2 regions of the Mycobacterium sp. ITM-2016-00316 genome follow, and region 1 is predicted to be linked to the other one. Evidence: predicted binding sites of a transcription regulator. Region 1 holds the regulator's gene; the other holds the start of a gene.
The links. Region 1 encodes LexA, which represses DNA repair genes until DNA is damaged. Its sites were predicted from a motif close to CGAACANNTGTTCG; they were not measured.
Positions count from the first base shown of each region.

Region 2: C6A86_RS01530 (HNH endonuclease signature motif containing protein) is a predicted target of LexA. The motif match lies at 12,791-12,804, and genes of this name have one in related genera.

Region 1 is NZ_CP134398.1:2,410,254-2,425,142, forward strand. Features, by position in the region: gene hflX (GTPase HflX) at 1-566, shown strand, start outside; gene C6A86_RS11580 (PE-PPE domain-containing protein) at 638-2,014, opposite strand; gene C6A86_RS11585 (thiolase family protein) at 2,153-3,358, shown strand; gene C6A86_RS11590 (Zn-ribbon domain-containing OB-fold protein) at 3,361-3,765, shown strand; gene C6A86_RS11595 (acyl-CoA dehydrogenase) at 3,775-5,997, shown strand; gene C6A86_RS11600 (TetR/AcrR family transcriptional regulator) at 6,005-6,574, shown strand; gene C6A86_RS11605 (molybdopterin guanine dinucleotide-containing S/N-oxide reductase) at 6,565-8,847, opposite strand; gene C6A86_RS11610 (acyl-CoA dehydrogenase family protein) at 8,945-10,102, shown strand; gene C6A86_RS11615 (hypothetical protein) at 10,219-12,264, shown strand; gene lexA (transcriptional repressor LexA) at 12,271-12,945, opposite strand; gene C6A86_RS11625 (hypothetical protein) at 12,978-13,424, opposite strand; partial or broken gene C6A86_RS11630 (organic hydroperoxide resistance protein) at 13,417-13,838, opposite strand; gene C6A86_RS11635 (MarR family winged helix-turn-helix transcriptional regulator) at 13,858-14,289, opposite strand; gene C6A86_RS11640 (LysM peptidoglycan-binding domain-containing protein) at 14,465-14,889, shown strand, end outside.
Region 2 is NZ_CP134398.1:331,773-346,661, forward strand. Features, by position in the region: gene C6A86_RS01475 (PPOX class F420-dependent oxidoreductase) at 8-436, shown strand; gene treS (maltose alpha-D-glucosyltransferase) at 548-2,839, shown strand; gene C6A86_RS01485 (hypothetical protein) at 2,824-3,273, opposite strand; gene C6A86_RS01490 (alpha/beta hydrolase) at 3,377-4,051, opposite strand; gene C6A86_RS01495 (hypothetical protein) at 4,048-4,299, opposite strand; gene C6A86_RS01500 (PP2C family protein-serine/threonine phosphatase) at 4,477-5,643, opposite strand; gene C6A86_RS01505 (alpha/beta fold hydrolase) at 5,640-6,440, opposite strand; gene glgX (glycogen debranching protein GlgX) at 6,465-8,615, opposite strand; gene C6A86_RS01515 (gamma carbonic anhydrase family protein) at 8,804-9,331, shown strand; gene C6A86_RS01520 (molybdopterin-dependent oxidoreductase) at 9,338-11,566, opposite strand; gene C6A86_RS01525 (IclR family transcriptional regulator) at 11,656-12,540, opposite strand; gene C6A86_RS01530 (HNH endonuclease signature motif containing protein) at 12,949-14,277, shown strand; gene C6A86_RS01535 (TerC family protein) at 14,390-14,889, opposite strand, start outside.

The DNA of each region.
Region 1 (14,889 bases):
CGACCACCCGTCGCGGAGAACTCGACGACGGCCGGCCCTTCGTGCTGACCGACACCGTCGGCTTCGTGCGGCACCTGCCCACCCAATTGGTGGAGGCGTTCCGCTCCACGCTGGAGGAGGTCGTCGACGCCGATCTGCTGGTGCACGTGGTCGACGGCTCCGATGCCACCCCGCTGGCGCAGATCAACGCGGTCCGCCACGTGGTCCGCGATGTCTACTCCGATCACGACGGCTCACCGGCCCCGGAACTGTTGGTGGTCAACAAGATCGACGCCGCCGACGATCTCGCCCTGGCCCAGTTGCGACGCGCCTTACCGGATGCGGTGTTCGTGTCCGCGCACACCGGCGAGGGTCTCGATCAGCTGCGCGCCCGCCTGGTGGAGCTGGTCGAACCCACCGACGCCTTCGTCGACGTGACACTGCCGTATGACCGCGGTGACCTGGTCGCCCGGGTGCACACCGAGGGCCGGATCGACACCACCGAGCACACCGAGACGGGCACCAAAATCACTGCGCGGGTGCCGGTTCCGCTGGCCGCCAGCCTGCGCGAGTTCAGCAACTGGTAGTCGCGCGGGTAGGCGCACCGTCGTCGAAGGATCCCCCGGATTCCCGCGGCCGATGCGCCCACCCGCGCCGCTCAAGCGGCCTGGCGCACCGACCGGGTGGTGGACTTGGCGGTCTTCGGCGAGGTCCTGGCCTCGGTGAGCCGCGCGCGCTGCGCCGGCTCCTCGATCTCCTCGGGCATGTCGGTCTCTTCGCTCTCGACGAGTGCTTCGGTGTCTTCGAGCACATCGGTGTCCTCGGCCGGCCCGGTGACGTCGGCCGGCTCGGCGCTCTCGGCTACCTCGACCGCGGCCGCCGTGCTCACCGGGGCCTGCTGCTGCTCGGGCGCCTGCTGCGGCGCCGAACCGCCCCCGAACGCATCATGGATGCCTTCGCCGATCGCGTCGACCACATCGCGGGCCAGCACGAACGGGTTGATCCGCGGAATGAGCCGGAAGGGAGCGGGCACACCGTAGCTCAGCGAGCGGTCGTAGCCGGCCTCGATCAGCACCTCGAGCACCGGGGTCAGCAGCGTGACGATCGGCTTGATGATGAACCCGGTCCCGGTGAATCCGGCGAACTCCAGGAACGGTCGCACGATCGGCAGCGTCTTGGTCGGGATGGTGATGTAGCGGGTGTCGCCGCGCTCGTCCCAGTTGTCCTCGTTCGCGAGTTGCTCGGCCAGTTCCTCGGGTGTGTAGCCGTCCGGTAGTTCCCCGACATCGCTGTCCTGATTGGGCGCCAGGTAGGTGCCGTGGATGTACCAGAATCCGGCGATCGCGTTGAGGACTGCCAGTGCGTTGAGCGGGTAAAGCGGGAAGTCGGCGACTCCGTCATAGCGGAACGCGATATCGGTGGCGCAGATGTGGTCACAGGTGTCGGTCGGTGCGGGCAGTCCGAAGGTGGCGTCGAGGATGGGTACGTGCCCCAGGAACGCCAGTCGTTCGAAGAGTCCGCCGTTGGGCCGGTTGGTGTTTCCGATCATCACGAAGGACAGGTAGGTCTGGTCCTTGGGTAGCCCGGCCAGGTTGCGCTTCTCCCGGCTGACGATGTTGCCGCCCTGCGAGTAGCCGAAGATGACGACCGGTGTGTTCGGCGGATTCTGCGCCAGGGCGTCCACCAATGTGGAGTTGAGCGTGGTCAGCCCCTCGCCGGTGGACACATCCCACTTGGCGCCCTGCAGCCCGCCCCAGCCGGGTAGCGGGATCGGCCAGAACTGCGCGGGGTAGTCGATGCCCTGCAACGCGCAGGCGTTGTCCTCGGTGCACGCGGGGTTGAACGGCGAGATGTAGTAGTCGCGGGCGTTCTCCATGTAGTCGCCGACGATGTTGGCATTCGGTGTCCCGGTGCCCGGCACGATGAGCGCCGTCGCGGCGAGGGCGACGGCCATCGTCAGGGTCGAGGCGACCGTGATGAGAACCGCGGTCAGCAACGTCAGCAGGGTCGTGATCGATCGTCGTGCAGTCCGCATCTGGCACCCCCGGGTAAGCGCTCATCGGATCGTCGCACCCCGGCCGCCGTGGCGTTGACAGAACCGAAAACCGGACCCGAATTGAAACTAGAATCTCGTTCTAATAATGTGGGGCTGACCGATCGGAGGGAGCATCACATGGGCCTACGGGGCGAGGCCGCGATCGTCGGTTTCCACGAGCTGCCCGCGACGCGGAAACCGACCGGGGCGCCGGAGTTCATCCTGGAGCAGTGGGCACGGCTGGCCGCCGCCGCGGTCGCGGACGCCGGGCTGACGGTGGACCAGGTCGACGGCCTCGTGACGTGCGGGGTGATGGAATCCCAGCTGTTCGTCCCGTCCACCGTCGCCGAATACCTGGGGCTGGCGGTCAACTACGCCGAACTGGTCGACCTGGGCGGTGCGTCCGGTGCGGCCATGGTGTGGCGGGCCGCGGCGGCCATCGAACTGGGTATCTGCCAGGCGGTGCTGTGCGCGATCCCGGCCAACTACCTCACCCCGATGTCGCCCGAACGTCCCTACGATCCGGGCGACGCGCTGTACTTCGGCGCGTCCAGCTACCGCTACGGCTCACCACAGGCCGAGTTCGAGATTCCCTACGGTTACCTCGGCCAGAACGGTCCCTACGCGCAGGTCGCCCAGATGTACGCGGCCGCATACGGGTACGACGAGTCGGCGATGGCCAAGATCGTGGTCGACCAACGGGTCAACGCCAACCACACCCCGGGTGCGGTGTTCAAGGACAAAACGCTGAGCATCGCCGACGTGCTGGACAGCCCCATCATCGCCTCGCCGCTGCACATGCTGGAGATCGTGATGCCCTGCATGGGCGGTTCGGCGGTGCTGGTCACCAACGCCGCCCTCGCACGCAAGGGCCGCAACCGTCCGGTGTGGATCAAGGGTTTCGGCGAACGCGTGCCCTACAAGTCACCGGTGTACGCCGCCGACCCGCTGCAGACACCGATGGTCAAGGTCGCCGAATCCGCGTTCGGCATGGCCGGCGCGACGCCCGCGGACATGGACATGGTGTCGATCTATGACTGCTACACCATCACCGCGCTGCTCACCCTCGAAGACGCCGGCTTCTGCGAGAAGGGCAAGGGCATGCAATTCGTCACCGACCACGACCTGACCTTCCGCGGTGACTTCCCGATGAACACCGCGGGCGGGCAACTCGGCTACGGGCAGCCCGGAAACGCCGGCGGCATGCACCACGTCTGCGACGCCACCCGGCAACTGATGGGCCGTGCCGAGGCGACCCAGATCGCGGACTGTCACCGCGCTTTCGTGTCCGGCAACGGCGGCGTGCTCAGCGAACAAGAAGCACTCGTGCTGGAGGGGGACTAGCCATGGCACGCCCGGTACCGCTGCCCACCCCGACCTCGGCCCCGTTCTGGGACGGCCTGCGCCGCCACGAGGTGTGGATCCAGTTCTCGCCGTCGCTGGACGCCTATGTCTTCTACCCGCGCGTGCTCGCTCCCGGCACTCTCGCCGATGACCTGCAATGGCGCCAGATCTCCGGTGCGGGCACGCTCGTCAGCTTCGCCGTCGCGCAGCGGCCGGTCGCACCGCAGTTCGCCGACGCGGTGCCGCATCTGCTCGGCGTGGTGCAGTGGGACGAGGGGCCGCGGCTGGCCACCGAACTCGTCGACGTCGACGCGGCGCAGCTGCGGGTCGGCATGGCAGTGTCTCCGGTGTTCGCCGAGCACCCCGAGGCCGACATCACCCTGCTGCACTACACCGCGGCGCGATAGGAGACTCCCGTGGTCGTGGCCCTGACCGACGAACAGATCCAGCTCACCGACTCGATGGCCGGCTTCGCCCGGCGCCACGGGGGACTGGAACTCACCAGATCGCAATTCGAGGAGATCGCGGCCGGAGCCCGGCCCGACTTCTGGCCCACCCTGGTCGCCCAGGGGTTGCACGCGGTGCACCTGCCCGAGGAGTTCGGCGGCCAGGGCGGCACGCTGGCCGAGGCCGCATGCGTCATCGACGCCGCCGGCTACGGCCTGCTGCCCGGTCCGCTGTTGCCCACCGTCATCGCCGGTGCCGCGGTGGCCGCCGCCGATCCCGACGGGCCCGCCGCCCGGGTGTTGCTGCGGGCCATCGGGACGGGCCGCACGGCGGCGCTGCTGCTGCCCGGAGACGGTGACATCCGGGCCACCGCCGGCGACCGGGGATGGCAGCTGGACGGTTCGGCCGGGCCGCAGCTCGGACTGGGCTCCGCGGAGCATCTCGTGGTCGGCGCCACCACCGAAGCGGGCGAGACCCGCTGGTTCGTCCTGGACGCCGGCGCGCCGGGCGTCACGGTGCAGGCGCAGTCGCCCACCGACCTGACCCGCGATGTCGGCACCCTGCACTGTGACGGCGTCACCGCAGGCGACGTGCTCACCGGGATGGATGAGCAGACCGCGCAGGGAATCGCGGTCGGCCTGATCGCCGCCGAGGCCGCGGGTATCGCGCGCTGGTGCGTGGACAACGTCGTCGCCTATCTGAAGGTGCGCGAGCAGTTCGGCCGACCGATCGGGGCCTTCCAGGCCCTGCAGCACAAGGCGGCGACGTTGTTCATCAACAGCGAACTCGCCGCGGCCTCGGCGTGGGACGCGATTCGCGGCGCCGACCAGTCGGCGGTGCAGCACCGCATCGCCGCCGCCGGTGCCGCGGTCGGCGCCATCGGCCGGCTTCCCGAACTCGTCGTCGATGCGCTCACCATGTTCGGCGCGATCGGCTACACCTGGGAGCACGACCTGCACCTGTACTGGAAGCGTGCCATCAGCCTGGCCGCCGCCATCGGTCCGGTGACGGATTGGGCAGGTGCCCTTGGCGATCCGGACCTGCCCGGGCGTGATTTCGCCATCGAGCTCACCGAGGTCGAGCCGGACTTCCGCGCCGGTGTCGCCGCGGCTCTGGACGCGGCAGCCGCATTGCGCAACGAGAAACCCGGTCGGCAGAACCCCGAGTATGCGGAGTACTGGACCGGCCCACAACGCACGGCGCTGGCCGATGCCGGCCTGGTCGCGCCGCATCTGCCGGCGCCCTGGGGGCTGGGTGCCTCACCGGCGCAGCAACTCATCATCGACGAGGAGTACGACAAGCGGCCCTATCTGAGCCGGCCGTCGCTGGGGATCGCCCAGTGGATCCTGCCCACGGTGCTCACCGCGGGCTCCGATGAGCAGCGTGACCGGTTCGCGGTACCGACGATGCGCGGTCAGATCGGTTGGTGTCAGCTGTTTTCCGAGCCGGGTGCCGGATCGGATCTGGCCGCGCTGTCGACCAGGGCGACCAAGGTCGACGGCGGCTGGCGGATCAACGGGCAGAAGGTCTGGACGTCCTCGGCCCAGCGTGCGGACTGGGGCGCCCTGCTGGCCCGCACGGATCCGGAGGCCAAGAAGCACAAGGGTATCGGGTACTTTCTGGTCGACATGACCTCACCGGGTATCCGGGTCCGGCCGCTGCGCACCGCCAGCGGAGACGAACATTTCAACGAGGTCTTCTTCGACGACGTTTTCGTTCCCGACGCGATGCTGGTGGGTGAACCCACCGCGGGCTGGTCCCATGCGCTGGCCACGATGGCCAATGAGCGGGTGGCGATCGGTGCCTATGTCAAGCTGGACAAGGAAAGTGAGCTGCGCACCCTGGCCCGCCGGGCCGGCCCGCAGGACGAGGCGGTGCGCCGGGCTCTCGGTGAGGTCCGGGCGGCGACCAATGCCATCGGCGCACTCGCGGTGCGCGACACCCTGGGCAGGCTCGCCGGGCACGGCCCGGGTCCGGCGAGCAGCGTCGGAAAGGTCGGCACCGCGCTGCTGGTGCGTCGGGTGACCGCGGACGCGCTGGCCTTCAGCGGCCGCGCGGCCATGGTCGGCGGCGGCGAGCAGCCTGCGGTGGGGCAGAGTCTGATGATGCCCGCCGAGGTCATCGGCGGCGGCACCATCGAGATTCAGCTGAACATCATCGCGACGATGATCCTCGGGCTGCCGAGGAACTGAGGCCGCCATGACCGATATGCCCGGCTACAAGCAGGCCCGCCGGTCCCAGATCGTGGCCGCCGCGCAGGCGTTGCTCAAGGCGCAGGACTACGACCAGATCCAGATGCGCGATGTCGCCGACGCGGCCGACGTGGCGCTGGGCACGCTGTACCGCTACTTCAGTTCCAAGGAGCATGTGTACGCCGCGGTCCTGATGGACTGGGCCCAACCGGTTTTCGCGCCCGCGGCCGCGGACACCCGCCCGGCCGAACACCGGGTGCGGGAGAAGGTGCGCGGCATCATCGCCACCTTCGAGCGGCGTCCGGCCTTCTTCAAGGTCTGCATGCTGTTGCAGAACACCGCCGACGCCAACGCGGCGGCACTGATGGAGGAGTTCGCCGCGGTGGCCCAGCAGACCCTGTCCGCGGACTTCGCGGCGCTGGGCGCCCGGGAATCGGCCGATACCGCGATCATGCTGTGGGGCATCATCAGCACCATGCTCTCCGGTGCACTGGTGCACGGCCATCCGATCGCCGACGCCTACCGGGTCGTCGACGCCTTCGTCGACCTCGTCGCCCCGCGGCTGTCTCAGAGCTGACGGATCACCGGCGGCTCATGCGCTTTCACCGGTGGCAGGTGTTGGGTGAACTTCTCCAGCTGCACCAGCACATGTGCGCCGGTGCAGCCGCGGGCCAGTGCCGAGGTGCCGATATCGTCGGTCAGCACGTTCGGGTTGCCGTGCACGCACAGTGAATCCGGGTCGGCCGGGTCGAGCGGATCGAACCAGGCGCCGGTGGACAGCTGGACCACCTGTGGGCGCAGCCGGTCGTCGATCACCACCCCGGCCAGGCAGGCGCCGCGGTCGTTGAACACCCGCACCACGTCGCCGTCGGCCAGTCCGCGTTCGGCCGCATCTCCCGGATGGATCCGGATCGGCTCGCGGCCTTGGACTTTCGACCGCTGGCTGGTGGCGCCGCCGTCGAGCTGGCTGTGCAGCCTGCTGGCGGGCTGGTTGGCGATGAGGTGCAGCGGGTAGGTCTGCGCGCGCTCGCCGCCCAGCCATTCGGTGGGTTCCAACCAGGCCGGGTGCCCCGGGCAATCGTCATAGCCGAAGCCGTCGATCTCGGAGGAGAAGATCTCGATCCGTCCGCTCGGCGTGTTCAACCGGTTCGTATCCGGGTCGGCGCGGAAGTCGGCCAGCAGGGTCAGCCCGGGCTCGGTGGGTAGCCGCAGTTGGCCGTCGGCCCAGAACTGGTCGAAGGACGGTACGGCGAAATCCAGGTCCGCCGACCACGTGTCGTACAGGTGCGCCAGCCACTGTCGGGCGGTTCGGCCCTCGGTGAACTGCTCGGCCACACCGAAGCGCTGCGCGAGTTCGGCGAAGGTCGTGTAGTCGTCCCGCGACTGCGCGTAGGGCTCGGTCAGCGCCGGCATCGCCGTCAGCATCGGGTCGTTGCGTGAACCGGAATAGTCGTCGCGCTCATAGGCGGTGGTGGAGGGCACCACGATATCGGCGTGCCGGGCCATCGCCGTCCAGTAGGGATCGTGCACGACGATGGTGTCCGGCCGGGCCAGCGCGCGGCGCAACCGCGGGATGTTCTGGTGGTGGTGGAACGGATTCCCGCCGGCCCAGTAGACCAGCCGGATGTCGGGGAACGTCAGGCGCAGCCCGTTGTAGTCATACTCCCGGCCGGGGTGCAGCAGCATGTCGCTGACGGCGGCCACCGGGATGAAGGTGGGCACCGGGTTGTGGCCCTGTGGCAGCACCGGGAGCCGGACCCGCAGCGGGGCCAGTCCCGGCTCGTTCATCGACCCGTATCCGTGCCCGAAACCTCCTCCGGGAAGGCCGATCTGACCGAGCATCGCGGCCAGCGTCAGGCCCATCCACGGGGCCTGCTCGCCGTGGCGGATACGTTGCAGCGACCAGCTGATGGTGACCACGGTGCGGCCCGCCGCCATCCGGCGGGCCAGTGCCCGCAGATCCTCGGCCGCCAACCCGCTGATGGCCGACGCCCATGCCGGGGACTTCGGCACACCGTCGTCGGTCCCGAGCAGATACCGCTCGAACCGCTCATACCCGGTGCAGTAGGTGTCCAGGAAGGCGCGGTCGGCGAGGCCCTCGGTGGCCAGCACATGGGCCAGGGCCAGCATGACGGCCACATCGGTGCCCGGTACCGGTGCGTGCCATTCGTGCTCGCCGTCGACATCGTCGCGCAGCGGTGAGAACGACACGATGCGTCCGCCCCGTTCGCGGAACCGGCGCAGGGCCGCACGGGCCGGATGTGCGGTGGTACCGCCGTGATTGATGCCGGTGTTCTTGAGGGCTAGACCACCGAAGGCCACCAGCAGGTCGGTGTGCTCGACGATCACCTCCCACTGGGTGGACCGCTTGAAGAGGTCGTCATGGGTGCCGACGATGCGGGGCATGATCGCGCCGGTGGCGCCGAGGCTGTAGGAGTGCCGCGATGAGGTATAGCCACCGATGAGTTTCAGGAACCGGTGCACCTGGCTCTGGGCGTGGTGGAACCGGCCTGCGCTGGCCCAGCCGTAGGACCCCCCGTAGATGGCCTCGTTACCGTGGGTGTCGATCACCCTGCGCAGTTCGCCGGCGAGCAGCTCGGTCAGCTCGTCCCAGGACACCGCCACGAACTCGTCGTCGCCGCGCCGGTCGCTGGGGCCGGGACCGCCGCGCAACCAGCCGCGGCGCACGGCGGGGCCGGTGACCCGCGAGCGGTGCCGGATCGAACCGGGCAGGTTGTGCAGCAGGGGGGATGGATCGGCGTCGCCGGTCTGCGGCGCCACCGCCGCGATGTCGCCGGCCCTGACCTCGGCGGTGAAGGCGCCCCAGTGGGCCAGGCTGGCTCGTGACACGCACCAATCCTAGGTCGCTGGACGCACCGCTCGACCAACCATCCGGTTGGTATATGTTGGGCGCCACACACCCTGATACCAGTACCGGAGGTCACGCATGGGCGCCGTCAAGTTCGACCGCACGCTGTTCGAGCCGGAGCACGATCTGTTCCGCGAGTCCTATCGCGCCTTCCTGGACCGCCACGCCGCGCCGTTCCAGGAGGAATGGGAGAAGGCCAAGATCGTCGACCGCGAGGTCTGGCGGGAGGCCGGTAAGCAGGGCTTTCTGGGGATGGCCGTGCCCGAGGAGTACGGGGGCGGCGGCAATCCGGACTTCCGCTACAACGTCGTCATCACCGAGGAGACCAGCGCCGGCCGTCACAGCGGCCTGGGTTTCACGCTGCAGAACGACGTCATCGCGCCGTACCTGATCGAACTGGGCACCGAGGAGCAGAAGCAGCGCTGGCTGCCCGGATTCTGCAGCGGCGAATTGATCACGGCGATCGCCATGACCGAACCCGGCACCGGCAGCGACCTGCAGGGCATCAAGGCCCGCGCGGTTCGCGACGGTGACCACTACATCCTCAACGGTTCGAAGACGTTCATCACCAACGGCATCCACGCCGACCTGGTGATCGTGGTTGCCTGCACCGATCCCGAAAAGGGTGCCCAGGGCTTCTCCCTGTTGGTCGTCGAGCGCGGTATGGAGGGCTTCGAGCGTGGTCGCCACCTCGACAAGATCGGCCTCGATGCCCAGGACACCGCCGAACTCTCGTTCACCGATGTCAAGGTTCCGGTCGAGAACCTGCTCGGCCAGGAGGGGATGGGCTTCCTCTACCTGATGCAGAATCTGCCCCAGGAACGCATCAGCATCGCCGTGATGGCCGCCGCGGCCATGGAGTCCGCCCTCGAGCAGACCCTGCAGTACACCAAGGAGCGCAAGGCCTTCGGTAAGCCGATCGGCAGCTTCCAGAACAGCCGGTTCGTGCTCGCCGAGCTGGCGACCGAGGCGACCGCGATCAGGATCATGGTCGACGAATTCATCCGGTTGCACCTGGACCGCAAGCTCACCGTCGAGCAGGCCGCCATGGCCAAGTGGTACAGCACCGAGGCGCAGGTGCGGTTGGTGGATCGCTGCCTGCAACTGCACGGCGGCTACGGTTATATGCGGGAATACCCGATCGCGCGGGCGTTCCTGGACTCGCGGATCCAGACGATCTACGGCGGAACGACGGAGATCATGAAGGAGATCATCGGTCGCGGCCTGGGGGTCTGAGCGCCCCGACACGTTTCGGCGCAGGTCGCGATATCCCACGAGTTCGCCGTCCACTGACGCAAAGTTGACGAACGCGATACTTTCGTGTGGTTTTGCGCTACTTCGGGGAGGACCGAATGACCAGGCAGCGGACCCGGCTGGGCAGGCTTGTCGGCCTGGCGGCGACAGGGCTGGTGAGTGCCGCACTGATCGCGGGCACGGTGCTGCTGGCGCCACCGGTCGCGGCGACACCGGAAGGTGACGCCGACGCGGCGATCACCGCGGCCTGGGAGACCGGCGGCGGTGACGGAGGGCCACTGGGCCCCAAGGACGGTGGGGTCTACCCGGCCGGGGACGGCTTCGGGCAGAACTTCGCGTCGGGCAAGATCTTCTTCACCCCCGACACCGGTGCGCACATCATCACGGGCGCCATCCTGGAGAAGTACGAATCCCTCGGCGGCCCCGCCGACAGTGATCTGGGCTTCCCGACGATCGACGAGGGCCCGGGCCGTGCGGCCAACAGCCGCAACTCCACGTTCAGCGCGCCCGACCAGCCGGTCATCTTCTGGACCCCGGACACCGGTGCCCGGGTCGTCCGCGGGGCCATCAACCAGGCCTGGGATGCCCTCGGTGGTTCGGCCGGCGTGCTCGGAGTGCCCAGCGAAGACGAGACCACCAACGGCGACACCGTCACCCAGAAGTTCACCGGCGGTGAGATCTCCTGGGATCGCAAGACCAAGGCCTTCACCACGGTGCCGCCCGAGCTGGCAGGTCAGCTCGGGGCCATCGAGGTCCCCTCGGACGCCACCTCGTCCATCGCCGCCGCCCGCCGGGCCGCCGGCGGTGCGCTGGGCCCGCTGGGGGCCGAGGAGGGCGCGCAGTACGCGATCGGCGCCGACGGGGTCGGGCAGAACTACGCCGGCGGCAAGATCTTCTACCGCCCGGACACCGGGGCCAATGTGGTCACCGGTCAGGTGCTGGCCAAATACGAGAGTGTCGGCGGACCGACCGGGGACCTCGGGTTCCCCACCGCCAGTGAGGCCGACGGCGGGCTGACACCGCAGAGCCGGGTGGCGACCTTCGCCGCCGCGGACAAGCCGGTGATCTTCTGGACGCCCGATTTCGGTGCGGTGATCGTGCGCGGTGCGATGAACGCGGCCTGGGAGAAGCTCGGTGGGGCGACGGGTGAACTCGGTGCGCCGAAGGGCGATCAAACCGAGAACGGCACCGTCATCAGCCAGCAGTTCAACGGCGGGTCGATCTCGTGGGACAAGGCGACCAACACCTTCAGCACCGAGCCCGCCGGCCTGCAGTCTCAGCTCGCGGGCCTGGAGGTCCCCGGTGCGGACGCGCCGGAGGCGCCGGCCGACGCGCCGGGAGCCACCGGCGGCGGCTCGGGCAGCGGCGACAAGTGGTACTCCTCGCCGTGGTGGTGGCTGCTGGGCCTGATCCCGCTGGTGGGTGTGATCGCGCTGGTCGCCATCGCCGTACTGCGCAACCGGCGCCCCCGCGAGGATGACGAGTTCGGCGACGACCCCTACGAGCGCGGCTACGACGGCGGGTACGAGGACCGCTTCGAGTCCGGCTATCCCAGCCGGCCCGAACCGGCCGTCTACACGCCGCAGAGCCCGTGGGCGTCGGTGCTCCCCGGCGACACCGGCACCGGCAACGATTCCGGCGCCGCCGATGACGAATCCGGTGACGAGGACTACGAGTACGACGAGGAACCCGGCGAGTACGGCTCCGATGAGTACGGCTCCGACGATCACGACGTCGAGGGCGATGAGCTCGAGGAACTGCGTGCGCCGCAGGAGGAGCCGCTGAGTTTCGACCATGATCCGGATGCGGTCGACACCGCGCCCACGCGCATCGAAACTCTTCCCGAGACGTCGGCGGGGCAGTTCGATCCACCGACCATGGTCGTACCCGAGTACGAGCCCGATTTTCCCAGTGGCCGCCACGCCGCGATCCAGGACGAGGAGCCCGAGGACGCCGGCTGGACCTCGATGCGGCTCGCCACCGGTGACCGCTACCGCGCGCCGGAGGGCTATCCGATCAAGGCAGATACCAAGACCGGGCTGTACTGGGCTCCGGGTAGCCCGGGATATCGCGATACCGAGGCCGAGATCTGGTTCGCCAGTGAGGACTTCGCCCGGACGAACGGATTCGTCCGGGCGGACTGAGCGTCCTCAGATCTTGCGGATGACGGTGACGACCTTGCCGAGCACGACCGCGTCGTTACCGTCGATGGGGTCGAACGCCGGGTTGTGCGGCATCAGCCACACCTGACCCCGGGTGCGCTTGAAGGTCTTGACGGTGGCTTCACCATCGATCATCGCCGCGACGATGTCACCGTTGTCGGCGACGTTCTGCTGACGGATGACCACCCAGTCACCGTCGCAGATGGCGGCGTCGATCATGGACTCGCCGACCACCTTCAGCAGGAACAGTGACCCCTCGCCGACCAACTCGCGGGGGAGCGGGAAGACCTCCTCGACAGCCTGTTCGGCCAGGATGGGCCCGCCCGCGGCGATCCTGCCGAGAACCGGGACGAAGGTGGGTTCGGGCAGGGCGTCCGAGCCGGTGACATCGGTGGCCACGACCGGGGTCACCATTTCGTCGGAACCGCGGACATCCACCGCGCGTGGACGGTTCGGGTCCCTGCGCAGGTAGCCCTTGCGTTCCAGGGTGCGCAGCTGATGGGCCACCGACGACGTCGACGTCAGGCCGACGGCATCGCCGATCTCGCGGATGCTGGGTGGATAGCCGCGACTGGTCACGGAGGTGCGGATGACCTCCAGGATGGTGCGCTGACGCTCGGTCAGGCTGGAGCGTGCCTCAGGGGTTTCGGTGCTGTCGCTCATGGCGCCGAATGTAGTCGCCGACGCGCAGATAATCAAACATGTGTTCGAGGCGTGTCGGATCCGCCTGCGCCCCGCGGCACCGCCGTCGACCACAGTGCCCACGCGATCAGCACGGGCTGGAACAGCAGGCGGACGAACCGGCTGGTATCGCTGTTGAGACCGAAACCGTCGGCGTGGTTGACGAATTGCGCGATGTTGCCGGGGAAGATCAGCACGAAGAACGCGGCGAGTAGCCGGCCGACCAGCACACGGTCGCGCCGCAGCAGGGCCAGTCCGACGCCGAGGGTGATCTCGACACCGCCCGAGGCCATCACCACGCCGTCGGCGTCCATCGGCACCCACGTGGGGACCTGGGCCTGGAACTCCTCGCGCGCCCAGAACAGGTGACTGAAACCGGCGAAGATCATGGCGCCCGCAAGGGCCAGCCGCGCGATGGTGCGTGCCCGGGTGGTCGGCGGTGGGGCCGGAAGCTCACTCATCGGCCACCGTCAGGGTGACCTCGATGTTGCCGCGGGTGGCGTTGGAGTACGGGCAGACCCGGTGGGCGGCCTCGGCGAGCTGCTGTGCCGTCGCGTGATCCACGTTCGGCAGGGTGATCTGAGCTCGACGGCCAGGCCGAAGGCGCCGTCGTCGCCGGATCCGAGCACCACCCGGGCGCCGACCGCGGAATCGGAGACGTCGGCCTTCTGCTGGCGCGCGACCAGGCGCAGCGCGGAGTGGAAGCAGGCGGCGTATCCGACGGCGAACAACTGCTCGGGGTTGGTGCCCGCGCCCGAGCCGCCCATTTCCTTCGGGATGCTCAGTGCCACATCGACCTTCCCGTCCGATGTGCGTCCGTGTCCGTCGCGGCCCTCGCCGGTGGCGAGTGCCTCCGCGGTGTAGAGCGTCTTCATGGTCGGTCCTTTCGTGTTGTCACTGCAGGGAATCCAGGTGGTCCACCAGTCCGCGCAGCACGTCGCGCAGCGCCGCGAGGTCACCCTCGGAGGTGTTCGACGACCGCAGCAGCCGTTCGGGTATGCAGGCGGCACGCGCCTGCAATGCTCGCCCGGCGGGCGTCACGGTCACTTCGACGCGACGTTCGTCATCGGCGGCGCGCTGCCGGACCACCAGTCCGCTGTTCTCCAGCCGCTTCAGCAGCGGCGACAGCGTGCCGGAATCGAGGTGCAGGCGATGGCCCAGGTGCCCGACCGAACAGTGCTCTTCCTCCCACAGCACCAGCAGCACGAGGTACTGCGGGTAGGTGATGCCGAGTTCGTCCAGCAGCGGCCGGTAGGCCGCCGTGACCGCCCGCGACGCGGAGTACAGCGCGAAGCACAACTGGTCGTCGAGTCGGGCGGTCTGCACGCTGCAAGCGTATTGCACAATTAAATTGTGCGCAATTGAAATCGGCCCGAATCGCTTGTCGGTGGCCTCGTCTATCGTTTCGCAACAGTTCGATCACATGTTCTATTCATCGAACACATGATCGACTAGCATTCGAACACAGAAGCGAACGCCACCTACTCGGAGAGGCAGTCAGATGACAATTCTCGAAGCTCGGCCGATCACCCGGCACAGTGCCTATGCCCCGGCCCCCGCGGCGCAGCCGTCGACGGCCGCCGAGGTGTGGCCGTTGCCCCGCGATGTCGTGGTGCGCCGCCGCCGCGTGCAGCCGGCGCGTCGTCCGGGGGGTGCGCCACTGGGCCACCGCGGCACCGGCGTGCTGATGTCGCGCGCCTCGCGCCGGCGTCGCCCGATCACCCCCGGCGCCACGGTGCTGCTGGCGCTGCTGGCCGGCGGGATCACGTTGTGGCTCGGGCTGGTTGCACAGTTGGGCGGCCCCATCGAGGAGCCCGTGCAGATGCCCACCCGGCTGTCGGTGGTCTACGTGCAGGACGGTGAAACGCTGCAACACATCGCACACCGGGTGGCACCCGATGTGCCCACGGCCCCGGTGGTCGAGCG
Region 2 (14,889 bases), 2.1 Mb from region 1:
TGGACACATGGCAACTGATTCGCTGAGCGAGGACGTCATCAGATTTCTGTCGACGGGCACCCGGACCGGCAAGCTCGGGTACGTCGCGGCCGACGGCCGCCCCCTGATCGCTCCCGTCTGGTTCCTGGTGGAGGACGGCCGGCTGGTCTTCAACACGGGCGCGAACACCGCCAAAGGCCGGGCTCTGCAACGTGATCCTCGGGTGGTGCTCGTCGTCGACGATGAGCACCCGCCGTTCTCCTTCGTCCAGGTGCAGGGCACGGCCGAGCTCAGCGAGAACGACCCGGATCTGCGCGGCACCGCCACCCGGATCGCGGCGCGCTACATGGGAGCGGAGCGCGCCGACGAGTACGGCGCACGCAATGGCGTCCCCGGGGAACTGGTCGTGCGCATCACGCCACGTAAGGTCATCTCCGCCTTCGACGTCGCCGACTGACCGGCGATCGGCAACTCTCTGTAGCGTTGGTCGTGCGGAAGTTTCCGTGCAGGGCATAACGGCAATACACCGACGGCGGGCTGCGGCTACGCGAGACCTGGGAGGAGTCAGATGTCGACACACGCGGCCGAGCCGTCGCAACCTGCCGCCACGTCATCAGATCCCAAACCCGAAGAGCAGGCCAACGAGCCCGCGGAGATCACCTTCGACGAGCACCTGCATCCGGCACGCCCGAAAGTACTGCGATTCCGCCCCAGGGTGCGCACCCCGTTCGTGCGGCGCTCGCTGGCCCAGGACGGTCCCCCGACCGGTGAAAACCACGCCTATGTCTCGTGGTTGCTGTCACAGTCGATGCTTGCCGACGCCAACGAGATCAGCCAGCAGTTCTCCGGACAGGGTTCGATGTGGCAGAACCCCTTCGCCCGGCCCAACCCGCGGACCGCGGTGGAGACCGCGTCGGTGTGGTTCACCGCCTACCCGCTGTCGCTGATCACCCGCTCCGACGAGTCGTTCCTCAAGGCGATGTCCGATGAATCATTGTGGAAGGCCTTCGCGGAGATCGGTATCCAGGCGGTGCACACCGGTCCGGTGAAACGGGCCGGCGGTATCTCGGGCTGGCAGCTCACCCCGAGTGTGGACGGCCACTTCGACCGCATCAGCACACAGATCGACCCGGCCTTCGGATCCGAGGACGAATTCCGGCAGATGTGCGGAACCGCCAACTGGTACGGCGGCACGATCATCGATGACATCGTGCCGGGCCACACCGGCAAAGGGGCGGACTTCCGGCTCGCCGAGATGAAGTACGCCGACTACCCGGGCATCTACCACATGGTGGATATCGATCCGCGCGACTGGGAGCATCTGCCGAATGTTCCCGAGGGCGCGGATTCGGTGAATTGCGATGCCGCGACCGAGGATTGGCTCGACAAGGCCGGCTACATCATCGGCCGCCTGCAGCGCGTCATCTTCTACGCCGAGGGCATCAAGGAGACCAACTGGAGCGTGACCCGCCCGATCGTCGGCGTGGACGGTGTCGAGCGGCGCTGGGTGTACCTGCACTACTTCAAGGATGGCCAGCCGTCCATCAACTGGCTTGATCCCAGCTTCGCGGGGATGCGGCTGGTGATCGGTGACGCGCTGCATTCGCTATCCGACCTGGGTACCGGTGGTCTGCGCCTGGACGCCAATGGATTCCTCGGCGCCGAGAAGTCCTCGGAGGACGACGTCGGCTGGTCAGAGGGTCACCCGCTGTCGCAGGCCGCGAACCAGTTCATCGGCAGCATGGTGCGCAAGCTCGGTGGGTTCACCTTCCAGGAGCTCAATCTCACCATCGACGACATCCGTGAGAACAGCATCGCCGGCCCCGACCTGTCCTATGACTTCATCAACAGGCCCGCCTACCACCACGCGCTGGCCACCGCCGACACCGAGTTCCTCCGGCTGACCCTGCGCACCACGCTGGAGACGGAGATCGATCCGGCCTCGCTGGTGCACGCCATGCAGAACCATGACGAACTGACCTACGAACTCGTGCACTGGTCGGCCGGGCATCGCGACGACATCTACACCTACAAGGGCCACGAAGTCACCGGCGAGGAACTCGGACACAGCGTGCGCACCGACCTGATCGAGGCGCTCACCGGTCCCGACGCCCCGTACAACCTGGTGTTCACCACCAACGGCATCGCCTGCACGACGGCGACCGTGATCGCGGCGACACTGGGGATATCCGACCTCGACCAGATCACCGATATCGATCCCATCCGGCGTGCGCATCTGCTGCTCGCGATGTTCAACGCCCTGCAACCGGGCGTGTTCGCTCTCTCGGGATGGGACCTGTGCGGCATGCTGACGCTCCCGCCCGGTGATGTGAGCGAACTGCTCCGTGGCGGGGACACCCGGTGGATCCATCGCGCCGCGCATGACCTGATGGGTGTGAACCCCGATGCCCGACACTCCAGTGCCGGGATGCCGCGCGGCACAAGTCTTTACGGATCCATCCCGGACCAGCTGGTCAACGAGGCCAGCTTCCTGCGGCAGCTGCAGGCGATTCTCGCCGTGCGGACGCATTTCGGTATCGCCACCAGCACCCAGGTGGACATCCCGGAGGTGTCGCACCGCGGCATGCTGGTCATGGTCCATCAGCTGGCAGATCCGCACCAGCTGCAACTGACGGTGCTCAATTTCGCCAACGCCGATATCGCCGGGACGGTGCGTTCGGAGTTCCTGCCACCGGATGCCGTCGTCTCGGACATGTTCAGCGGTAAAGAGATCGCCCACGTCGATGACCTGCACAGCTTCACCGTGGAGATGCCGGCGCACCACGGGATGTCGCTGTTGGTGGAGCGGCCGGTCGCCGAAGATCCCGCCGACCGACCGGACGATCAGGGCAGGGCGTAGTCCATCGGGGGGCCGTTGAGGTCGGCGGCATCGCGGTGCACGACGGTGGTGGCGAGGTTGTCCCCGCCGCGGATCACCCCGATGATGGACACCTCGTCATGGAGTGTGAAACGTTCGGCAGTGCCGCCCAGTTGGCTACCGGCTGCGGTGATGCCGTGCGTCTGATCGTCGATGCGATACGTTCGCGCCACCCCGTCGGGCCCCTGTGCGGTCAACGAATCGGGTGAGATGGCGACCACCCGGCCTTCTTGGGTGACGGGTGTCGTGGCGGCCACGGGGGCGGGAGCGGGCCGTGACGCCGCGACACCGGAGTCCATCAGGTGCATGAGGAGCGCGGTGATGACGGCGGCGAATGCGACTGCGAAGGAAATCGACAGGCTGAGCACGGTGGTGTGCGGTGTGCTGCGTGCGTGCCTTCCGGGTCCAGTGCCCATGTCCTGCCCTCTCGTCCGTTGCCGTGCGGTTACCCGGCGACTCGGGCGGAGTAAACGCACCGCAGACGACGAGGTCGCCCTTCGGCCGAGCACGCGCGCGGAGCTAGGCGTTGTACGCCACCGCGGCGATATGCGTGGCGACCGCACGGGCGACGACCGCGGTGGCGGGGTCGTCGTCCGCTTCGTACCGGTCGGCGGCGGCGTCATAGCGAGCCCCGGCGATCGATCCGTGGTCGGCCGCGACCTCGACGATGTCGGCCGGCCACTCCAGCGCGCGCAGGCCGGCGGCGAACTCGACGGCGGCTGATGCGGGCACCACATCATCGCGCTCGCCGACCAGCAGGCTGAACGGCGTCCGCACGCCGGCGTCAGGGACGGCGCGCAGGACCGGACCGCCAGAGATCGGATCGTCCACCATGAACGCCCCGCCCAGGCAAACCGTATGCGCGACAGCGACATCGAACTCTTGCGCACGCAGCGTCAACCCGGCCGCGGCGACACCGCCCAGCGACCAGCCGACGAGCACGAGATCGGCGCCGGCGCTGTGTGTGTGCGCGAATCGCGCCGAGTCCAGCAGGTCCGCACGCCCACCGTCGGTGGCGTGCGAATCCCAGTCCGGGGCGATCACCCCGACTCCGTGCTCGGCGACGGCTTCGGCGAGCACGCGGACCGCGGCCCGGGAGTCGGTCTGCGTACCGTGCCACAGCAGGACGGTGGGCCGCGACGGCTCACCGTAGAGGTCGGCCCACCGGCCGGGGGCGTACTCGACCGGCATCACGATGAGTGCGGCGTGGGACTCTGCGCCGACTCCCACTTCGACTCCAGAGAACGCTTCACCGGCTCACCGGCGGCGATGGTGAGCTGGAACGTCTCGCCGTCGTCGCCTTCGAAGGTGACCAGGTAACCGGATTCGGTCTCTTCCTTGTGGACCACTTTGTAGGCCAGCTCGCCGGTGCCACGATCGAGGGCGACGATGTCGCCGGGGGCCACGGCGTCGATGCGACCGTCAACAGAAGATTCAGACATGCCTGGGTCGGTAGCCACATCGGCGCCGCTGCAAACACGTCCCTGATGAAGAGCGGGTCCCAATCTTGAGGTTTCAGGCGTACGGTCATAGGTGCCGAGGGTGGAATGGTTGCTTCAGTACCCGGAGTTCAGGTGACGTGTCGGATGCAACCGTGAGGTTCAAAAACCAGCCTCGGCCTATGCGTCGCCGCCCCGCGGCACCCCGAATGCGAGCACCGCGGCGTCATCCTCGACGCCGTCGCCCAGCGCATCGAGCAGATGCCGAATAGTGTCGACGAACTCGGAGGCGCCGGCCGGTGCCTGCTCGCGGGCGAATCGCAGCAGCGCGCCATCGTCGTCGTAGCGTGCGGTGCCCGGGCCGACCCGCGCCTCGGTCAATCCGTCGGTGTAGAGCACCAGGGTGTCACCCGGCCCGAGATGCATTCGGCTGCTGAAGAAGTGCGGATCTTCGATCATGCCGACGGCCTGGCCGCCGATGGTGTCGGCGAAGTAGGCGCTACCGTCCCCGCCGAGCAGCAGCGGGGGCGGGTGACCCGCGCTGGCGAGATCGACGTCGAAACCGTCACCCCGCGCCGTGAGGTTTCCGTAGACCACGGTGCACAGCCGGTGGCGTTCGATGCCCAACTGCTGGTGCAGCACCGCGTTGAGGTTGCATAGCACCTGTACGGGAGCGTCGTCGAACACCGCGGCCGAGCGCAGGACATGGCGGGTCAGCGTGGTGACGACGGCGGCGTCGACGCCCTTGCCCGCGACATCGCCGAGGAAGAAGCCCCACGTGTTCGCGGCCAGCGGGAACAGATCGTAGAAATCACCGCCCACATCGTCGGGTGAGGCGGTGTGGTAGTGGTCGGCGGCATCCAGTCCCGGTGGCGGCGACAACAACGGCGGGTGCAGTGAGCGGCGCAACGTGGCGGCGAACGCGCGCGCCCGCTCCTGCTCGGACTCGGCACGACGGCGCTGCTCCAGGAGTTCGCGTTCGTAGGCCCGCCGATCCCCGGCATCCACCGCGGTGACGCGCCACAATTCGGGAGATCCTGGGGTCGCCGCTTTGACGTTGGCGGTCAGGAACATCGGGAGCCGCGCGCCGTCGGCGGTCAGCATGTCCACGGTGACACCTTCGAGCGTGCCCGTCATCCGAAGCAGCGGAACGAAGTGGGTCTCGTAGTGGATTTTTCCGCCGGTGGTCAGCAGATCTGAAAAGGACTTCTCGTGCAGCGCGCGGTCCGGGTAACGCAGCCAGTCGATGATGGTGGAGTTGGCGCTGACGATGCGACCGTCGGCGGTCAGGATCAGATGCCCGGACGGCGAGTTGTTCCAGAAGTCCTCGAAATCGAGGCTGGTCACGCGGTGCCCGCGAACGCGGCGATGGCGACCGCGGTGGCGTCCGGGTCACTCACGTGCGGGCAGTGGCCCATCGCGTCGAGGGTGACCAAGGTGCTGCCGGGTATCTGCTGCTGGACGAAGGTGCCGACGGTGCGTGGGGCGATGGCATCCTGTGTGCACTCCAGGACAAGCGTGGGCACCGGAACGCGCGGAAGATCAGATCGATTGTCCGACAAGAACGTCGCGCGGGCGAACACCCGCGCACACGCCGGGTCGGTCCGGCAGAACGTCGCCTCCAGTTCGGCGTGCAGGTCGGGGCGGTCGGGATTGCCCATGATCACCGGCGCCATCGCCCGCGACCAGCCGAGGTAGTTCGCGTCGATGGATTCCAGGAGTTCGTCGATATCGCTCTCGGAGAAGCCGCCGTGATAGTCGCCGTCGTCGATATAGCGCGGTGACGGCGTCACCATGACGATTTTGGCGAATCGGCTCGGGTCGGCGATGACCGCCAGGGCGCCGATCATCGCCGCCACCGAATGGCCGACGTACACCACGTCGTGCAGGTCGAGCTCGCGCACGATGTCCAGCACATCGGCGGCGTACCCGTGCAGCGTGGAGTATTTGTCCGCGTCCCACGCCGCGGGGTCGGCGCCGCCTGCTCCCACGTGGTCCATCAGCACGATCCGGAAATCGGACCGGAGGCGTTCGACGATGGGCCGCCACAGGTTCTGGTCGCAGCCGAACCCGTGGGCCAGCAGCAGCAGGGGTGCGCCCTCGACGCCCACTGTCTTGATGTTGTTCCTGGCCACCACACCCATGGTGAGCAGCATAGGACCAGCCGGTTACTCCGCCTGTTGGAACACCGTGACCGAGCGCGCGGCGACCTTGCGTGAGGCACCCGCGGGGGTGGCCGCGTCACCGGTGCCGGCCGGCGCCGCGGTGTCGATGACGGTGTGCCAGGCCGACCCGAACTCCTCGGGGGGCAGGGTGAATTCGAGGGCCTCGTGATGGCCGTTGAAGCACACCAGGAATGAGTCGTCGGTCACCCGCTGCCCGCGCGGATCCAGATCGGGGATGCCGTTGCCGTTGAGGTAGACCGCGATCGACTTGCCGAACCCGGTGTCCCAATCCTCGTCGCTCATTTCCGAGCCGTCGGGCCGGAACCAGGAGATGTCGGGCACGCCGGCGGATCCGCGCTGGCGTACCGGCCTGCCGTTGAAGAACCGGCGCCTGCGGAAGACCGGATGTTCGGCGCGCAGCGCCGAGACCCGGGCGGCGAAGTCCATCAGCTCCTGGTCGGCGTTCTCCCAGTCGACCCAGGTGATTTCGTTGTCCTGGCAGTATCCGTTGTTGTTGCCGCCCTGAGTGCGGCCGAGTTCGTCACCGTGGCAGATCATCGGCACGCCCTGGGACAGCAGCAGCGTGGTCAGGAAATTGCGCTCCTGCTGGGCGCGCAGCGCGGTGATCTCCGGATCGTCGGTGGGCCCTTCGACCCCGCAGTTCCACGACCTGTTGTGGCTCTCGCCGTCGTTGTTGCCCTCACCGTTGGCGTCATTGTGCTTCTCGTTGTAGGACACCAGATCTCGCAACGTGAAGCCATCGTGGGCGATGACGAAGTTGATCGAGGCGACGGGCCGGCGTGCGCTCTGTTCGTAGAGGTCCGCCGAACCGGTGAGTCGGGATGCGAACTCGCCGAGGCTCCCTGCCTCACCGCGCCAGAAATCGCGCACCGTGTCTCGGTATTTGCCGTTCCACTCGGTCCACTGTGGCGGGAAGTTGCCCACCTGATAACCGCCGGGGCCGACGTCCCACGGCTCGGCGATGAGCTTCACCTGACTGACAGTCGGATCCTGTTGCACCAGTTCGAAGAACGTCGACAGCTTGTCGACATCGTAGAACTCGCGGGCCAGCGTCGATGCCAGGTCGAAACGGAAACCGTCGACGTGCATGTCGGTCACCCAGTACCGCAACGAATCCATGATGAGTTGCAGCGAATGCGGGTGTCCGACGTTGAGGCTGTTACCGGTGCCCGTGTAGTCCATGTAGTAGCGATTGTCGTCGTCGACGAGGCGGTAGTAGGCGGCGTTGTCGATCCCGCGCATCGACACCGTGGGGCCGAGATGGTTGCCCTCGGCGGTGTGGTTGTAGACCACATCCAGGATCACCTCGATACCGGCCTCGTGCAGGGTGCGCACCATCGCCTTGAACTCCTGCACCTGGCCGCCGGGGGTGCCGCTGCTGGAGTACTTCGCATCGGGGGCGAAGAACCCGATGGTGTTGTAACCCCAGTAATTGGACAGGCCCTTGTCGATCAGGGTCGAGTCATTGGCGAAGTGGTGTACCGGCATCAGTTCGATGGCGGTGACTCCGAGCGCCTTGAGGTGATCGATGATCGCCGGATGACCGATCGCGGCGTAGGTGCCGCGCATCGCGTCGGGGATGTCCGGGTGCGTCTCGGTGAGGCCCTTGACATGTGCCTCGTAGATGAAGCTGTCGGCGTATTCGCGCTGCGGTGGGCGGTCGATACCCCAGTCGAAGAACGGGCTGATCACCACCGACTTCGGCATGCTGGGCGCGGAATCGTCATCGTTGCGGCTGTCGGGGTCCCCGAAGTTGTAGCCGAACAGCGACTGGTCCCACTGGAAGATCCCGTCGATGGCCTTGGCGTAGGGGTCGAGCAGCAGTTTGTGCGGATTGCACCGATGACCGGCCGCAGGGTCGTGCGGTCCGTGCACCCGGTAGCCGTACCGCTGGCCCGGTTCCACCGACGGCAGGAAGCCGTGCCAGACGAATCCGTCCACCTCGGGCAACGAATATCTGGTCTCGGTACCGTCCTCGTCGAACAGGCAGAGTTCCACCCGTTCGGCGACCTCACTGAAGAGGGCGAAGTTGGTACCGGAACCGTCATAGACCGCGCCGAGAGGGTAGGCCTTACCCGGCCACACTTCCTGCTCGGCCACCTGGCTGGTCGACGGTTTGGGAGATACCGGCATGGACGTCCTCACTGCTCAACGGCGTACTTCAGACTGCGCGGCTCAGCGCTGAGCGGCGAAAATACGGGGTACCCCACTTGTCCCGATCGTATTCTGCGAGGCCGGTCACGTCCGTGCGGGCTGCTCGTTCCGCGGTCCCTGGATGGCCCCGATGGGGGTTCACGGCGGTCGTTGGGCACAATCGGTGCATGGCAGAACCGCTGATCATCGCCCTTCCGGACCGAACGCCGCGGTTGGCCGTCACCTCATGGGTGGCGCCGAACGCGGCCGTGATCGGCAACGTGCTGCTCGGTGCGAACGTCAGCGTCTGGTACTCGGCGACGTTGCGGGCGGAGTTCGAGCCGATCGAGGTGGGTTCGGGCTCCAACGTTCAGGACAGTGTCACCATCCACACGGATCCGGGCTTCCCCGTCAAGATCGGGGCGCGGGTCACGATTGGTCACAACGCGGTGCTGCACGGGTGCACGGTCGAGGACGACTGCCTGATCGGCATCGCGGCCGTCGTCGGCAACGGCGCCGTGATCGGCGCCGAGTCGCTCATCGCCCCGGGCGCGGTGGTGCCGCAGCGGATGGTCATCCCGCCGCGATCGATGGTGGCCGGTGTGCCGGCCAAGGTGCGCCGCGAACTGACCGCGGAGGAGATCGAGGCCAACGTGGTGAATGCCGCGGCCTACGAGCACCTACTGGGCGTTCATCGTGACGCGAACTCGCCCTGACCGGCGCTAGGGGTGTGAGAACGCCGCGCGAGCACCGAGGGTCGCACGGGTCTCGGCGCCTGGAGCCACGGCCTCCAGTCGCACCGCCACCCCGTTGAGCACCGACATGCCCGCAAGTGCCTCGAGGTCCTCGGCGCGGCTTGAGGTCAGCTCGTTCACATTGACGCCGGGATTGGCGTTGGCCAGCCGCCAGCCGCCGCCGCGGTGACCCCAACCCTGTGGGATCGCGATGGTGCCGGGGCCGACCTCGTCGGTGATCGTCATCTCCAGTTCGATCGCGCCGGTCGCGGAGACCACCCGCGCGATGTCACCGTCGGCGATACCGGCCGCCTCGGCGTCGGCGGCGTTGATCCGGGCGCGCTGCCGGCGGTTGCCCTTCATCAGCGTGGGGCTGTTGTGCATCCAGCTGTTCTGTGACCTCAACTCACGAATGCCGATGGCGGACAACGGGAAAGCCGTACTTGTGCTGGGTGCGGTGCCGAGCCGGGCGACCTCGGCGACGATCTCGGCCGGGTCCAGGCACACCTTGCCGTCCCGGTGGACAACCACATCGCGCAGCACCCCGTGCGGCGCATGTTCGGCCAGCACGATGCCGTGCGGATTGTCCCTGAGTTTCTGCGGATTCAGCCCGCCCCGGCGCAGCCCGAACCGGTCCCCGTACGGCCCGATGCGCAGCAGCGCGTTCATCATCTTCTGCGGTGTGAGGCGCAGGCCCCGGCGTTCCAGCCAGCGCAGCACCGGGTTGAGCCGGGCGATCGGACCGGTGGCCAGTAGCGACACGTCCATCCGGGCGGCCAACTCCTCGAACACTTCCCATTCGGGCCGGGCCTGACCATAGGGTTCCAGCACCGGTTCGGCGGCCTGCAGGAACACCGTCGGGCAGCAGCCGGCGAACGCCATCGGCATATCGTCGCGTTCCAGGAAGGTGGTGGCCGGCAGAATGTAGTCGGCGTGCCGATTGGTCTCGTTGACGTAGAGGTCCAGCGACACCAGCAGGTCCAGCTGCTGCAGCGCCGCGTCCAGTGCGGCGCTGTTGGGGACCGACAGCACCGGATTGCCGGCGAAGACGAACAGTGCACGCAGCTGGCCCGCGCCGGGCGTGGTGATCTCGTCGGCGATCAGCGCGGCCGGGAAGGAACCGAACACATCGGGGAAGTCACCGATCCGGGACCGCTTGCTGTTGTAGCCGAACGCGCCCGATCGTTCGCCCATGTCCTCGATCGGAATCACCTGGTGTGACATCAGCGCCCCGCCGGGCCGGTCCATGTTCCCGGTCACCAGGTTGAGCGCGTCGATCAGGAAGCTGACCAGGGTCCCGTGATGGCCAAGGCAGGCGCCGGTGCGTCCATAGGCGACGGCCGTTCGGGCGGTAGCGAAGTCGTGGGCCAGCGCGCGTACGGTCGCTGCGGGGACCCCGGTGCGGATGGCGGTGTCCTCCGGCGCGAAATCGGCACACAGCGCGCGCAGCGTGTCGATTCCGGTGGAGTGCGCGGCGATGGCGGCCCAGTCCTCCAGCTCATCGGCGAACACGACGTGCAGCAGCGAGAGCATCAGCCAGGAATCCGAATCCGGGCGCACCGCCACATGTTCGTAGGCGGCCGCGGTTTCGGTGCGCCGCGGATCGACCACGATGATGCGGCCGCCGCGTTTGACGATCGCCGACAGGTCGTCCTTGACCCGGGGCACCCGCAGCGCGCTGCCATGCGACACCAGTGGATTGGCGCCGAGCATGAACAGGAAATCAGTGCGCGGCAGATCGGGGAACGGGATCTGGGTGGCGGCCCCGTAGAGCAGCTTGCTCGCCACGTAGCGGCTGTTGATGTCCTGGGATCCGGCCGAGTACAGATGCCCGGCGCCGATCCGTTTCATGAACAGGCCCGACCACAGGCTCGCGGCGTACCCGAACGCCGACGGGTTGCCCAGGTACTCGCCGACCGAGTCGCCGCCGTGGGTGTCGAGCACCGCCTGCAGCCTGCGCGCGATGTCGCCGAGCGCGTCATCCCAGCCGACCTCGGTGAAGCTGCCATCGGCTTCCCGGCGCAACGGGTTGAGCACCCGGTCGGGGTCGTTCTGCACATCGGTGAACGCGATACCCTTCGGGCACGCCCGGCCCTGGGACAGCGGATGGTCCTTGTCGGGGCGCAGCGACTGGAGGCGGCCGTCCTCGACGGTGGCGATCAGCCCGCACAGCGGCTCACAGATCCGGCAGTAGGTCACCTTCTGCTCGACACTCACGGGGCCTCCTCGATCACTGTGGTGCCGGTCACCGTAAGTCGGATGACAGCCCGTGGGCAAGGATTTGCATAATGCAAAACGCGCAGGTGTCAGCGGGCGTTGAGGCGTGCGGTGATGGCGTCCGCCGCGGCGCTGACGCGCGCCCCGAGCCCCCGCAGCTCTCGGCCGGTTCTGGGCTCTGCCATGGTCAGCACCGACAGCGCGGCGACCGGATTGCCCCCGGGGTCGAAACAGGCAGCGCTGACCGACAGCGGCACGTAGACCGCGGCGTCGTCGATGTCCCCGAGCATCAGCTCCGGCGTCATGACCGGCCGCTGCCCACCGATCATGCGTTCGGCCCGGCGGGAGCCGTGCACCTCACCGATCGCGAAATCCGTCAGCTCCCGCATCTCGGCCTGCGACGCCGGTGACAACTCGACCGAGAATCGGCGTTCCCGGATCATCCGCAGGATCTGCCAGGTGCGCCCCGGGTCGTCGGGTCCTGGCTCGACGCGGCGCAGCCAGGTGTCGACGGTGTATTGGCCGGCCCACGCCGCCAGTACCGCGCCGAGCGGCGGGCCGAACTCGATGTGATCGCCGGCCTGCAGCGGGAGATGCTCGGTGTCGTTGCCGTCCGGATAGGTCAGGTCGGCGATCACCAGGTCGTCCGACGACGGGATGAACAGGCAGGCGGGCACGCCGGTTTCCGTACTCACGCGTTGCATCTCGGGGCGGGCGTAGGTGGCGATCTGCAGGGACGACTGCGCCGAGGCGCCGACGGCGATGAGACGCGGCCCGAGCCGGTAGGTCTTACGCACGCGGTCCTTGACCAGCCAGCCCACCCGGGTGAGCTCGGTGAGCATCGGATGGCAGGTGGCGGCATCGAGGTTGACCAGCCGGGCCAACTCGGTGAGCTGGTACTCGCGGTGCGGGTCGGCCGCCAGGTACTCGACGATCTCGACGAGGCGTTCGGTTTGCGGAGATCTGCGGGCCATTTGGCCCGATCCTATTCACGCGCGATGTTCTGATCCGGTCCAGCCACGCTCACCAACGGCGTGATCGGGGGCGGGGCGCGGTTGCCGAGGCCGCGCGGTTCTGCAGGCTGTCACCGTCGCTGAGCACGCGCACCGTAGGTGCAGAAGTGTCACCACCGAGCCCTCAAAGTGTCACCGATGTCCTGATGCAGAACTGTCACCGATGTCTTGAGACATGACACTTGCACCATGCAATTGTGCGGCGTGGGATCGAACATAAGTTCGAATGCGACGTTGCTCCCATCTCCACTCGGTGAGCACAGACCGCGACTTCGGTCGCCGCGAGGTTCGATGGCTCCCGTGGAGCTGTGCGAACCGTTGTGACTGATCGTGTCCCGTTGGGCACCTTCTGTGAAAGTCGGTATCCCTATGGACGCCACCCATCTCGATTCCATCATTGATGCGCTGATCGATGACCTCACCCCGGCGCCCGCGCGGGAGGAAGATCGCATTCTGTTTCATCTGCTCGACAGTCCCCGCCGGGTGATCGATGAACAACCCCTACTCGCGGTGCTGGTGGCCGCAGTGACCTTGCGCAATCTGTTCGATCATGTGATCGCCCAGGCAGCCGCGGCTGCGGAGCGTGCCGGGATCCCCGCACGTAAACACCTGAGCTCGGGCGCCGATCTGCTCACCAGTCTGGGTGTGGCGCCCGGCGTGGCGTACCGGGCGGCGCGGGTGGGGCGGGCGGCGCACACGATGCCGGCGTTGACCCACCAGCAGCGCCTGGGCGGGGTGGGTATCGAGTTCGCCGACGCGGTCGGCAAGGGCGTCGCCCACATCAATGCGCGAGTCGCCTTGTCTGATGAGGACCGGGCCGGGGTCGTGACGAAGCTGATGATCGAGACCACCCCGGCAGCAGTGGAGAAGAGGGCCCGCGGAATCGCCATCGCCACAGCCAAGTCCCGGCCGGTCGACGACGGGGCGGTGCCGATCGCGGAGAACACCGACCTCAACGACATGACCCTGGTGCAGACCGAGGACGGGCGGGTCAGTGCCGGCCTGGACCTCGACATACTCACCGGGGAAGAACTGCTCGCCGCCTTGGACCCGTTGTGCCGGCCGGTACCGCTGCCGGATGGATCACCGGATCCCCGCCCGATCGGGCGGCGCCGCGCGGACGCGTTCGGACAGATCGTCCGGGACTACCTTTCGGGCCAACGGCGACCCACATCAGGGGGTGTCCTTCCGCATGTCACCCTCATCCGCTCCGCCGCATCAGTGGGGTCCGCAGCGGGGGCCGAGGGGTCTGTGGATTCACTGGGGTTCACCGGCCCGGTCAGCGCCAGCACCGCGGACCTGATTGCCTGCGACAGCACCCTGACCACGGTGCTCGTCGACCACTCGGGCATACCCCTGGACCTCGGGCGCGCCGAGCGACTGTTCACCCCGGCGCTGCGCAAAGCCCTGGGCATCCGCGACCGGGGCTGCGCATTCCCCGGCTGCGGGCGGCCGGTGTCGTGGTGCGACGCCCACCACATCACTCCCTGGAACAGCGGCGGGCACACCAGCATCGACAACGGGGTGCTGCTGTGTCGACTGCACCACACCGCGATCCACCACGGCGGCTGGCAGGTCTACCTCGGAGCTGACCGCCACCCCTGGTTCATCCCACCGTATGACCCGGCCGTCCCCGAACCGGCGCACCTGCGCTCACACGCCCGACGCACCATGACCGACCTCTCGGCAGCCGCATAACCCCAACTCTGGGCACCTTGAAAACTACACAGAGAAATCGCCGCCGCGGGAAGCCGCTGGATATTTCGGTACGCACTGCCGCGGACCGAAATATCCAGCGGGCGAAGCGGAATCACTCTTCCCTCGGTTCCTTCCGCGACGCGCGGAGTGAACCGGCATGCGCCTTGGCAGACGGATCCTTGCGGGTCTTGGCCAGGCTGGCGACGGTCACGATCACCAGGATGCCGATGATCACGACGAGGCTCAGATAGGTGTTGATCTCGGGGATGCGCGCGTCGATGTCGACATGCCCCCAGTGCAGGATGAGTTTCGCACCGATGAAGGCAAGGATGATCGACAGCCCGGTCGACAGGTACACCAGCCGGTCCAGCAGACCCTTCACGAGGAAGAACAGCGCCCGCAACCCGAGGAGCGCGAAAGCGTTTGCGGTGAAGACGATGTAGGGCTCGCTGGTGACACCGAAGACCGCGGGAATCGAATCGAGCGCGAACAGCAGATCCACACTGCCGATCGCGATGAGGACCGCCAGCAGCGGGGTCGCCATCCGCCGGCCCTCCCGACGGGTGAGCAGCTTGCCGCCGTCGTAGTCGTCACTGATGGGCAGGATCTTGC